DNA from 2 places in the Alteromonas sp. ABH2_165 genome. Region 2 is predicted to be linked to the other one. Evidence: predicted binding sites of a transcription regulator. Region 2 holds the regulator's gene; the other holds the start of a gene.

Region 1 (6,017 bases), on a different contig from region 2:
TCTAGTTTATTTTTGGTTGACTATATAATTCCTAAAAAGCCCCCCAAGCTTCCGTTAGAGCCAACGCCAAAAAACTAAACCAAAACCCAACTCATCCCTGCATTTTCTGCAGCAAGCTGGTCGTAAATATAGTCCCCCACATACAAACAGTGTGCGGGGGCTATTTGCCATTGTTCGGCAATCATTAATAGTGCGGTGGGATCGGGTTTAGCGGGGGCGCATTCCCGGGTAAGCACATTAGTGATGGGTATATTGTTGTTGGTAATTTTTATGTCTGAGGCTTGGCGGCAATTACGAGTTACTATGGCCATGGGCAGGTTGGCCTTTTGAACGGCTTCTACCATCGCTTTGCCGTTGTCTAGCCAGCGGGCCTCTCTGGCGTCGGCGAGTTCGTGGTCTAGAATCACCTGATGCGCGGCTTTTTGCTGCTCGCTATCGGGCAGGTTATCAATGAAGGTAAGAATGTCTTCATCTTGCGGGCAGCCAATGGTTTTGCGCATGGCGGTGAAATCCAGAGACGATTCCACCAGCGTGCCGTCTAAGTCAAAGATCACACCTTTTATGCCTTCAAGGTTCAGCATTCCATTCACTCCTGCCTCTGGTTTATCAATTCAAACTCTGAGTATACCTTTGAATTCAGCCATCTCTATTAAACTTAGGTAAACCTGCTCTTGACCGAGTTGTACTAGCACTTGCACTGAGGAATGTGCTGCCAGTTGGTGGTATAACGCGGCGACAGGTACGCCCGTTTCATGCGCCACTGCTGATTTTTCCCTTTTGCCGCCACGCCAATGGTACTGCTGCCATAACGCGCATTTATGGCATCCATACAAGCCATAAGTTTATTGTTAGTGGGGTTCTCGTCGAACAGGTCGGGCTGCTTAACATCGTCGTCTTGTACTTCTATCGCGCCCACGCCACACTTATGAAACTGTACACCAGCGCAATACAGTGTATCAGCGGCTTTGCTGGCGGTGGCTACCAGTTGGCGGGAATCTGCGGTGGCGCAGGCGAACTGGTGCTGAACGGCCTTGTGATAATGCCCACTGGCAGCAAACGGGTTGGCATGCGCAAACAGGGTCAGTGTTTTTACGCTACTGTTTTGCCGCCTAAGCTTTTCGGCTACCCGCTCGGCATGCCAACACAATGCCTGTCTAAGGCTTTGAATATCGGCAACGGGTTGTCCGAATGCGCGGGTGGCGTAAATCTGCTTTTTCTTGGGCCGGTATTCTTCCCACTCCATACAGCGGGTGCCATTCAGTTCTCTTATCGTGCGCTCAATTTCCACGGAAAAGCGCTTACGAATGGATTTTGCATCGGCGCAGGCAAAATCCCACGCTGTCTGCATGCCAGACTGTTCCAGCTTTTCGCCAATACGCCGCCCTATTCCCCACACATCTTGCGGTGTCATTTGTTGCAGTGTGCTTTGAATGGCTGTGCGATTGGCCAGCACTGCAATACCGGACTTGTCGCCTAATCGTTTACCCGCATGACTGGCGGCTTTCGCCAGCGTTGGCGTAAGGCCAAAGCCCACGCCTACAGGTAGGCGCAGCTGCTCCCACACGGCTTTACGAATACGTTCGCCATAGGCATACCAGCCTTCTTGCGGCTGCCAGTTATCGAAATACAGGAAGCACTCATCAATGGAATACACATGCTGATAAGGCGCAAAACCGGCAACCACCGCCATCATGCGATTAGACAAATAGTCGTACAGTTCATAGTTGGATGACCGCACGACTGCACCGTGTTTTTCAAGAAACTTCTGTACTTTGTAATAGGGCCCGAACTTTTTCACGCCAAGTTGTTTGGCAATATCGCACAGCGCGCAAATACAGCCATCGTTATTGGTAAGCACCACAACAGGCTTATTACGTATGGATGGGTCGAACACCTTTTCGGCTGAGGCGTAAAATCCGTTGGCATCGACTAACGCAAACATTGGCGCAGCATCCTGGTATAGCGGTGCATGCGCACAGAGCGCACCACAATGCCCTCTTCCTCAAACACGTCCCCCTCGCTCAGTACATAAGGATTATGGCTTTTACCCGGTGAAATCAGCACCATGGATTTACGGTCGAACAGCTTGCACACGAAAACACCGTTAAGGTTTGCCACCACTACATCTAACGATGTGGGCGCAGCCGAGCGATCGACAATAAGCAGATCACCGTCAAAAATGCCCACCCCCGTCATAGAATCGCCCTGGGCCTGACCGATAAAGGTGGCCGTGGGATGATCGATAAGCAGGGCGTCGAGATCCAGCCCGAGCTCTCTGTACTCCGCCGCGGGCGATTCGAATCCGGTAATACCGGCTTGTGCGACAACAGGAATAATTCTCAGCATAGGTCAAAAAATAGTTGCTCTTGATACTGTTTATTTATACAGTAATTACGAATCGAGTAACAATTAAATTTCACAACGCGCAGACTTTCGGAGAACCATCATGGCTATTACAGTGCAATATGTTGTTTCGCATAAAGGGGTAGAGAAACTGGTGACTACAGATAAAAAGGAAGCCGATCAGTACGATAAGATGCTGGATGCCGCCGACAATATCGCCACCTACATAGGCGCGAAAGGCATTAAGCTAGATGAAGAAGTGATTGAAGATTTGTCAGTCATGCTGGCAAAAAATAAAGATGCGCTAACAAAGCTGCTTAAAGGCGCTTCTGCCGATGATGTACTGGAAAGCGAATCCGCTGAAGTGGTAAAGCTACAGGCCAATAGCAAAAGCTAACGGCCTGTAACTAACGCCAGCGCGCAGCGATAGGCGTGGGTATGTCGAGTCAAACAATATTACTTTTGCTCGCAAACCGGGTAATGACTGAATACACCTCGGTAACGGTATTGCGAAGTTTTTGGCTAGCATCCAGCGAAGACTCTGAAGCCCGCTGGGTGTCTTTAGCGCCATCAGCAATCTCCACAATTTGCTGATTAATATGCTCGGCCACCGAACTTTGCTCTTCCACCGCTGACGCCATTTCAAAGGTTTGATCGGCAATAACGCTCACGGCAGAGTTAATTTCAGACAGGGTTTTGCGGGTATCTTCTACGATATTCGCACCTTGCTCTGCAGACTCCATACCGTCGTTAGAAACCCTAACGGCCCTTTCAGAGCGTTCAGCCAGGACATGTATGATATTATGAATTTTGTCGGTGGACTCCCGTGTTTTCGAAGCCAGAGAACGAACTTCGTCGGCCACTACGGCAAATCCCCGCCCTTGCTCGCCGGCACGAGCAGCTTCAATGGCAGCATTGAGCGCCAGCAAATTCGTTTGTTCTGCGATGGTAGATATCAAGCTGGCCGCTTCACCAATGTCATTGGTTGACTGCGCAAGTTCCTGTACCGTTTTTGAGATAGAACCCACTGCCTGTTTCAGCGACATAATCGCGTTTAACGCATCGTCTGCTTTGCGATTTCCTTCTTCCACATTTTTTGATGCCGAGCGCGCACTGTCTGCGTTCATATCCACCCGTTCAGACACGCTTTGAATGGCTTGTGACATCTGATTAACTGCTGAAGCAATATTCTGCGTAGCCTCGTTTTGCTGTACTACAGCCGTACTGGTGATTTCTGCCTGTTCATGAGTTGTGTTGGCTATCACGTCCAAACCACCTGCTGCATCCTCAATGCGTGCCAATGCAGTGCGGCTTCGCGCGAGTTCACAGCCCAAAATGAGTTTAGCTCTGGCTTTGTTTCCGTAATCAGCAAAATAGGTTTGCGCAACCAATGGGTTCGAATAACTCTCCGGCGAAAGTGAAATGATACTTAGCCAATCCTGCTTATTTTGATGTGCCATCCATAGGGCGCAGAGCACGAATCCAATTAGCCCCACTAACGCGGGGAGCAGTCCGGAAACCATTAACAGCCCGCAAACTGTCGTCGCTCCAACAATAACAAAAGGCAGATTCGACTTGATACAGTGAACAATAAGTTCACCCATCGACGTACTAGACTGGTCTTTGCGCAAGCGGGCATAACGAAATTCCGCTCGGTCTATCTCATTCTGCGAGGCTGGTACCCGTACCGACTCATAGCCAACAATAGCTCCGCTTTCAAATACCGGCGTTACGAACGCAGATACCCAATAGTGGTCGCCATTTTTGCGGCGGTTCTTCACTAATCCCATCCAGATCTTGCCGGCAGACAATGTCTCCCACATTTCCCTGAAAACACCAGGCGGCATATCGGGGTGTCTAACAAGATTGTGGTTTTTCCCAATGAGTTCATCGCGCTCAAAGCCACTCACCTCAACAAATTCATCATTGCAGTGAGTAATAATCCCTCGCTTATCCGTAGACGAGATAAGGCGGTACTGTTTGGGAATCGAATAAAGCTTTTGAGTAACCGGCTGATTATTTCGCATATTTCTGAATCATATCCCTATTTTTTCAAGATAGATTAAATATCGTTAAGTAAACCTTAGTGCAAATTACAACTAATGAGTAATTGACCCGATAAAAAAATCTGTTCCTGATTATAAAGGGCATACAAGTGATTGAAATTGCAGAATTTATAATTATCTATGGCCACACTGATGTGAGCCCCAGAAAAACGCTCAGCTAAGTGGGAAGTTTAGCGTCACCGTGGTACCAACACCTTCAGTGCTGTCTATGTTGATCCAACCGGTATGCGACTCCATCAAAGCTTGCGCTACAGACAGGCCGAGTCCAGTACCACCACCGGGTGGCTTGGTTGTAAAGAAAGGAGTAAAAATGAGTGGTTTGTGTTCAGGCTTTATACCTTCACCGTTATCCTTAATATAGATTTTCAGTGCTCCCGGCATAATGGCGGTGACCACCGTAATTGCACCTTTCTTGCCACAAGCATCTGCGGAATTTTCAATCAGCGATTCTATAACACGCTTAATTTGCTTACGGTTAACTTCAATGCCTTCATGTGTGAGGGTGGGCATCATCTCAAGGCTAATCGACGCTGGTAATTTATGAATAATGTCTTCAACGCAATATTGCAATAAATCGTCAATTTCTTCCCAACGTTTTTCAACGGTGACTGGCGAGGAAAATATTTGCAGCGACGATACTATCTCAGCAATACGACTCGCTCCCTCAAGGGAGGACTGCTGAATGTCGTCTAACATTTCACGCACGTCCTGTAGCATGTATTTCAGCTCAAGATCATGAGGGAGGTCTTTCAATTCAGAGTCCGACCGAACTATCTCGCTTTTGAGTTCATCCCAAGCTTCGAACACATCTCTAAGCATGTGGCCCTGAATCTCACAGTTACTCTTAATAAAGCCGATGGGGTTATTGATTTCGTGAGCAATACCCGCTGCAAGCTGACTGAGAAGAGTCATGCGGTCTACCATACCTGCGTCATGAAAATCAGCTTTTGAAGCAGTATCTAGCTTCGCCGCTTTTTCTTCGGGCAAGTGAGTGAGTAAGTGTTGATAAATTGCGCGTGTTTCACTGAGGGCTTTACGCAAATTCTGATTGGCCAGGTAAGCATCCCGAGAGTAGTTGTTTAGCATGTCTTCTGCTGCCACTCGGGCAAGTTGTTCTCGACTCAGCTTGCGCTGCAATACTGCTATTTGCTGTTGAAGTTTACTGATTTCTGAACTCACATCACTCTCCGGCAGCCGCGCGACTTTGTGCGGCCGTTACAATTGGATAAGACAACGGACGTCCTGAACACAGCCAGGCGCAGCACAAGATTGTCAAACCATCTACTACTTCTAGCACAAATTACAACATACGCCCCACTTTTCCAATCGAGCCAGTCTAATTTCATCGTCTACAAACATGTGTGCTGGCCGCGAATTGATCACGCTTTTATTGCGATCCGGATCAGAGTAAATGATCGCCAACAACCTGTGGATAACTTTGTGCATTGTTTGTATACATAGCGTTGATGAGGTGGACTAAATCGCTCTGCAAGCCGCATAGTGAAGCCATTCAACAGCCGTCAAGACCCTATATGGCAAGGTGTCGATCAATTCAGCAGATATAAATAGTAGATGAAGTAACTATAGCCTTTGGCAAATACAACAAAA
Region 2 (6,017 bases):
GTGATTAACGCCGAGAACAAACCCGTAGTAAAAATTTTGCCGATGGATATGGACGAAGTCAGCTGCGTATCCTGCGACATTGTCGGCGGTGTACGAGAGGCGGTTACCCATTTGTTGACCATGGGTCACCGTCGTATTGGCATTATTAATTACAACACGGTCCATGGCGGCTTACTGCGCTACCAAGGGTTTCAGGAAGCCCATGATAATTTTGGGATCAGTGTCGATCTTGAGCTGGTGGTAAATAGTAACCCTAAAACCGACGAGACCTACGAAAGAATTATCCGCACCATGCTGAGCCGGGACGATCGGCCCACGGCATTTTTCACCTTCAACGATTACATTGCAACACTGGTTTACAAAGTAGCTAGCCAGCTTAAATTGCGTATTCCGTACGAGTTATCGGTAGTGGGATTCGATGACGACCCCTCTAGTAAAAACCTTTGGCCACCGCTAAGTACGGTGCATCAACCGGTGGAGAACCTGGGTAAGGCTGCGGCCGGAAAATTGATTCAACAGCTTGTACTTCATCGTCCTTACGAGGAAACCACTGATTTGCGATGTCGGTACGTGCAACGTAGCTCATGTGGCCCACTGTTGTGAACAAACCGGCAGTGTTGCAATTGTCAGCTAAGCTGACAGAGTACCGCCAGTGAGAAGGTTGACTCGGTTTCAGCGCAACGCCTACGCGTCGGGTGCTTTTACCAAAAGTACGCTGTGGAATTTTACAGACCTTCTGCTTCTTTACTACCTGGCAGATATTCAGGGCTTAGGAGCTTCGACAGCAGGTCTCATTTTAATGGTTTCACTGATTGTGTCCGGTATTCTGGATATCACGCTGTCAGTCATGCTCGATACCTATCGGCTGCGCTATCAGAAAGTTATTGCCCTAAGCGCCCCTATTACCGTGTTGTCTTTTGCTCTGCTGTTTTATCCCGTCGAATTGGCGAGAGAGTCGCTGTTTTTATTCTATCTCGTGGCTGCAATCGTGTTCAGAATTGGCTATGCGTTGTTGGATATTCCCCACAATGCCATGCTTGGTACGCTAACAAGCAATAGCCGTGAACGCACAAAGTTGTCATCTGCCCGCATCTTCTTCAACGCATCAGCCATTCTGGTTTTCGCTGCCTTCGCGGGTAAAGTTATTGCGTTGTTGGAAACCCCGGGAGATGACCTTCGATTATGGATGTTGGGCCTCTGCTGCCTGTTTATGCTGAGCAATATTTATTTATGCATCATGCCCGTGTGGTCATTACAAATTCAGCCTCTTCAAGTACAGCGGCCGCCACTGAGAGCCACCTTCACAGCGTTGTGTAAAAATCGCGCCTTTATGGTGCTGGCATTGTATGCGCTTTTACCTTGTATCTTTATTCCAGTGTTTTACAAATCCGGCGTCTACTTCGCCAGTATGTTACTGGCAGACGAAAAACTCACAAACTGGCTCATTATAAGCTTGGCCATTGGTAAATTGGTGGCATTGCCCGGCTTCGTAAAGCTGTCGTACCTGATAGAAAAGCATCACGCCATGATTCTTGGCTTAGTGGGTCTGATTGCGGTGTTACTCATATTCATGGTGTTTACGCCCCGGTCGCTACCTTTCCTGTGTTTGGCGTTCTTCTCGTGTGGCATTTTTGCCGGGGGGCTCATGGTGTTGATATGGTCCGCGCTACCCGACACTATCGAATATGGTTTGCGAGAAACGGGGGTAGTGAACCCTACGCTAACCTTTGGCGCTTTCCACCTGGTGATGCGGGTGAGTGATGGACTGTCATTCGCGGTGATAGCGGGGGTACTGGAATGGTCTGCGTTGCAAACTGCAGGAAATGCAGAATTCTTTGTCGATAGCATTGCCATTATTGCCGCTATCGGCTGTGTCCTTGGCGTTGCCGTGCTCTGGTTTTATCCGATTACCCATCAATGTCACCAGGAAATGGTAAATACAGCTGAGGAAAAAACCGCAATCAATCAACGTTGATCACTTGTCAATCTTGCATAACTGTATATACTCACAGGAACTGTATAGAAAAACAGGGCTGTTTATGCGTCCACTTACCCCAAGACAAACGGAAGTTCTCGAACTCATTAAAACCACCATGCTGGAAACCGGTATGCCGCCAACGCGTGCCGAAATCGCCAGGCAACTGGGTTTTAAATCGGCCAATGCGGCGGAAGAGCACTTAAAAGCACTGGCACGAAAAGGGGTAATCGAAATCCTGGCGGGTACCTCCCGGGGTATTAAACTGAATATTCCTCTGGAAGGTGAAAACGAGGAAGATGCCGGTTTACCGTTAATTGGGCGGGTTGCTGCCGGTGAGCCAATTCTGGCCCAGGAACATGTGGAAATGCACTACAAGGTCGATCCTGACTTGTTCCACCCCCGTGCAGATTTTCTGCTGCGCGTAAACGGCATGAGTATGAAAGATATCGGTATTTTAGATGGCGATCTTCTCGCAGTGCACCGTACTACAGATGTTCACAATGGGCAGGTTGTGGTTGCACGTGTTGATGAAGACGTAACCGTGAAACGTCTTGAAAAACGTGGCCGAGAAGTATGGCTGCATGCTGAAAACGACGAATTCAACACGATTAAGGTAGATTTGGCGTCAGAGCCTTTCAATATTGAAGGTTTAGCCGTTGGTGTGATCAGAAACGCCGACTGGATGTAAGCGCCGGGCACCGTACCAAACAAAATAGATTTTATAGAATAAGAAAGGCGATGCACTGAAGTGAGCATCGCCTTTTTCTTTTATCAATATGGTGCCCTTAACGAAGCGCTAGTGAAGGATTTGCCCTAACTTAATAACTGGTGTGAGCATAGTGCAGTGTTTTTAGTGCCAGCATAAAAACGTCAGCATTTTTTTCGCCACTCACATTCTTCACTACAGTCACTGCTGTGTTGTGTTCACGACACAGAATCGTCATGGTAATACCACCCATGCTGCCGCCTGAATGCATCACCGCGGTGGGAATGTCGTCCATTAACTTAAGTGCTTCCACGTTAGCTTTATACGCTTCCCGTTCTCGATAATCGCCAAAGCCAACTTTCCAGCCAATGCCGTAGCCCACTTCGTCCCCGTTATTTAACGTTGCCCGGGTAAACATGGATTTCGTTGTTTCTGCAGCCAAATAATCACTGGCTACGTGAGCCACTGCAAAGCGCACAATGTCAGATGGCGAGGCAATAAAACCGCCACCTGCCCACTTGTAGCTGTGGTCGGTTTGGGGAGCGTTAATCAAAGTGCCTTCTTCGGTTGTATAGGGCCGGGCGCGGTTTTCGATAATTGTGAACTGATCATCAAATACAGTTTCTTTTAGCGATAAAGGCGCAAACACTTCCTGTTCGATAATCTGACGAAAATCCCGATTGCCATCAGCGCCTTCCATTGCAGCACTGACTAACGTCCAGGCGAATGTGGAATAGCTGAAATCGGTACCTGGTGAGAATTCCAGCGGATCATCCTTAAACATGGCGAGGGCGCTGTTAATATCTGGGTAGGTTTCATTGAGCAAAAACTCATTCGCGCCTTCTTTGTAATGGCGAATACCGGCTGTATGAGAGGCTAACTGACGTAAGGTAATGACTGGCTTGTCTTTCGGCCAATCAGCGACATAGTCGGTTACCGGTGCATCTAAATCAATTTTACCTTCGTCATACAGCCGCATCATTGCTGCCGTTGCGATGAGCTTGGATACACTGCCGATGCGAACCTTGTGGTGCGGTGTCATGGCGACGCGATTTTCTACATCGGCATAGCCAAAACCCTCGGCCATCATAATGCCTTTTTCATTACCCAATGCCATAGTGATGCCTGGCACAGTGTCATGATTAACCGCTTCATTGAACATAGCGGAGATGGCGTTTTTCGGGAGTGGCTTGGAGAACGCGTTAAAACAGAGCGCAAGGGAAAGCGCTGAAAAAAGAAGTGATTTGTGCAGCAAAAGGACAATCCTGTCTGAAGGTTAAACCTTTACCCTACAGGATGTTTTTCATCTGGCAAATAAAAAGCCCGCTTTCGCGGGCTATGCATCTGGACGGTGATGCAGTAATCGATATTAGCGCTATTACTTAGCCGCTTGTGCTTCAGCGGTGATGCGCAGGGTAACTTCGTCACTTACATTCGGTACATACGTGTCGATACCGAAATCAGAGCGTTTAATCGTTGTTTTTGCATCGAAGCCTACCGCTTGTTTCTGAGTCATCGGGTGCACGCCTGCGCCATTCAGTGTTACGTCCAGTGTCACTTCTTTCGTTACACCTTTGATGGTCAGATCGCCGGTGACTTCCATCGTTTTGTCACCCGTTACCTCAACGTCAGTGCTTTTGAATGTAGCTTTAGGGAATTTAGCTTCGTTGAACCAGCCTTCTTCCATGAATTCTTCGGTCAGTTTCGCAACAAAGGTATCCATAGACGCAATTGATACAGAAACGTCTACCTTACTGTCTTCTGGGCTCTCTTTGTCATAAACAATAGTCCCCTCAGCACCGTTAATTGCTGCTGTAGGGTTAGAAAAACCGAAGTGGCTCCACGACGCAATGACATTGGTGTGAGTCGGGTCGATTTTATAAGACACAGGTGCCGCCAATGCACTTACGCTGAACAAACCTGAAAGCAGTACCGCTGGGATCAATTTAGTCATTACCAATTTCCTTTTTAAACTTGGGGTGTCAAAACAATGAATGTTGTCAGATGATTAATGATACGGCTTCCTGAGAAATTAGATGTATTTAAGATCTGAACAAAACATTCTAATAATCAGAATGAATGCAAAACTTGTCATAATGACCGTCTCCTCATTTCACCATTTCAATGAAACCCGCCATTTATTTTTCACCTAAAGTCTAGACATTGAGCAAAAACTGTTTAATTCTTATACCGTAGTTAACAGAAAAATAACAAAATAAGATAATAATTAACAAGTCGGGCGACTATACGACAGAATCCTGTGAGCAGGGTATTACACAAGATTCTCCATCACGGAGGTGTTGAGTGAAAAAACTCGTAAGTAACGCATTGATGGTTTGGGGGGCAATGAGCGTCGTCACCGCGACCAGCGCACTAGCTCAAACTCATTCTACGTCAGAACGCGCAGGCGAACTGAATCTGCGTCAGGGAGTGACGGATATCAGCGGTCAGGTTTACGACCTGCATATGCTGATGTTTTCGATATGTGTCGCCATCGCCGTCGTGGTGTTTGGAGCGATGTTCTACTCCATTCTCAAACACCGAAAATCTAAAGGCGCCAAGCCAGCGCACTTCCATGAAAACGTGAAAGTCGAAATCGCGTGGACGGTGATCCCGTTTTTGATCCTGATATTTATGGCAGTACCGGCAGCCCAAACCCTGATTGCCATGGAAGATACCAGTAAGCCAGATATGACGGTATTAGTCACCGGTTCGCAGTGGAAATGGCACTACCAATACATGGACTCAGACGTTTCTTTCTATTCAGTAATGGCTACACAGCGCGAGCAAATTGAGAACAAGTTCGACAAAGGCGAGAACTACTTACTGGAAGTTGACCGTCCGCTGGTTATCCCCACCAATCAGAAAGTCCGCTTTCTCATTACTTCCGACGACGTGATCCATTCCTGGTGGGTGCCGGACTTTGCAGTGAAGAAAGATGCTAATCCGGGCTTCATCAACGAGGCTTGGACAAAGGTGAATGAACCCGGCATTTATCGCGGTCAGTGCGCCGAGTTGTGCGGTAAAGATCACGGCTTTATGCCGGTTGTTGTTATTGCTAAAACCCCGGATGAATACAAAACCTGGATGACGGAACAGGAGGCCATTGTTAAGCAGGCCAAAGAAGAAGAGGCCCGTTTGCTTGCAATGAGCATGAGCAAGGAAGAGCTAATGGCGGTGGGTGAGAAAGTATACAACTCTACCTGCGCTGCCTGTCATATGCCTACTGGTCAGGGGTTACCGGGTGTATTCCCTGCGCTGAAAGGCAGTCCAATGGTACTTAATGATAAGCAGGCTCACATCGATATTGTGCTCAATGGTAAGAGCGGCACA

Evidence for each region. Region 2 encodes LexA, which represses DNA repair genes until DNA is damaged. Its sites were predicted from a motif close to TACTGTATNNNNATACAGTA; they were not measured.
Region 1: a site for LexA is predicted at 2,371-2,390, ahead of ACXAFQ_RS18485 (S24 family peptidase). Genes of this name have one in related genera too.

Annotation. Positions count from the first base shown of each region.
Region 1 is NZ_JBSWWF010000010.1:83,917-89,933, reverse strand. Features, by position in the region: gene ACXAFQ_RS18500 (hypothetical protein) at 1-78, shown strand, start outside; gene ACXAFQ_RS18495 (HAD family hydrolase) at 75-581, opposite strand; gene ACXAFQ_RS18490 (Y-family DNA polymerase) at 686-1,942, opposite strand; gene ACXAFQ_RS18485 (S24 family peptidase) at 1,930-2,346, opposite strand; gene ACXAFQ_RS18480 (YebG family protein) at 2,447-2,740, shown strand; gene ACXAFQ_RS18475 (methyl-accepting chemotaxis protein) at 2,790-4,370, opposite strand; gene ACXAFQ_RS18470 (sensor histidine kinase) at 4,563-5,588, opposite strand.
Region 2 is NZ_JBSWWF010000002.1:138,376-144,392, forward strand. Features, by position in the region: gene ACXAFQ_RS05190 (LacI family DNA-binding transcriptional regulator) at 1-603, shown strand, start outside; gene ACXAFQ_RS05195 (MFS transporter) at 653-1,975, shown strand; gene lexA (transcriptional repressor LexA) at 2,040-2,666, shown strand; gene ACXAFQ_RS05205 (serine hydrolase domain-containing protein) at 2,797-3,939, opposite strand; gene ACXAFQ_RS05210 (YceI family protein) at 4,063-4,638, opposite strand; gene coxB (cytochrome c oxidase subunit II) at 5,031-6,017, shown strand, end outside.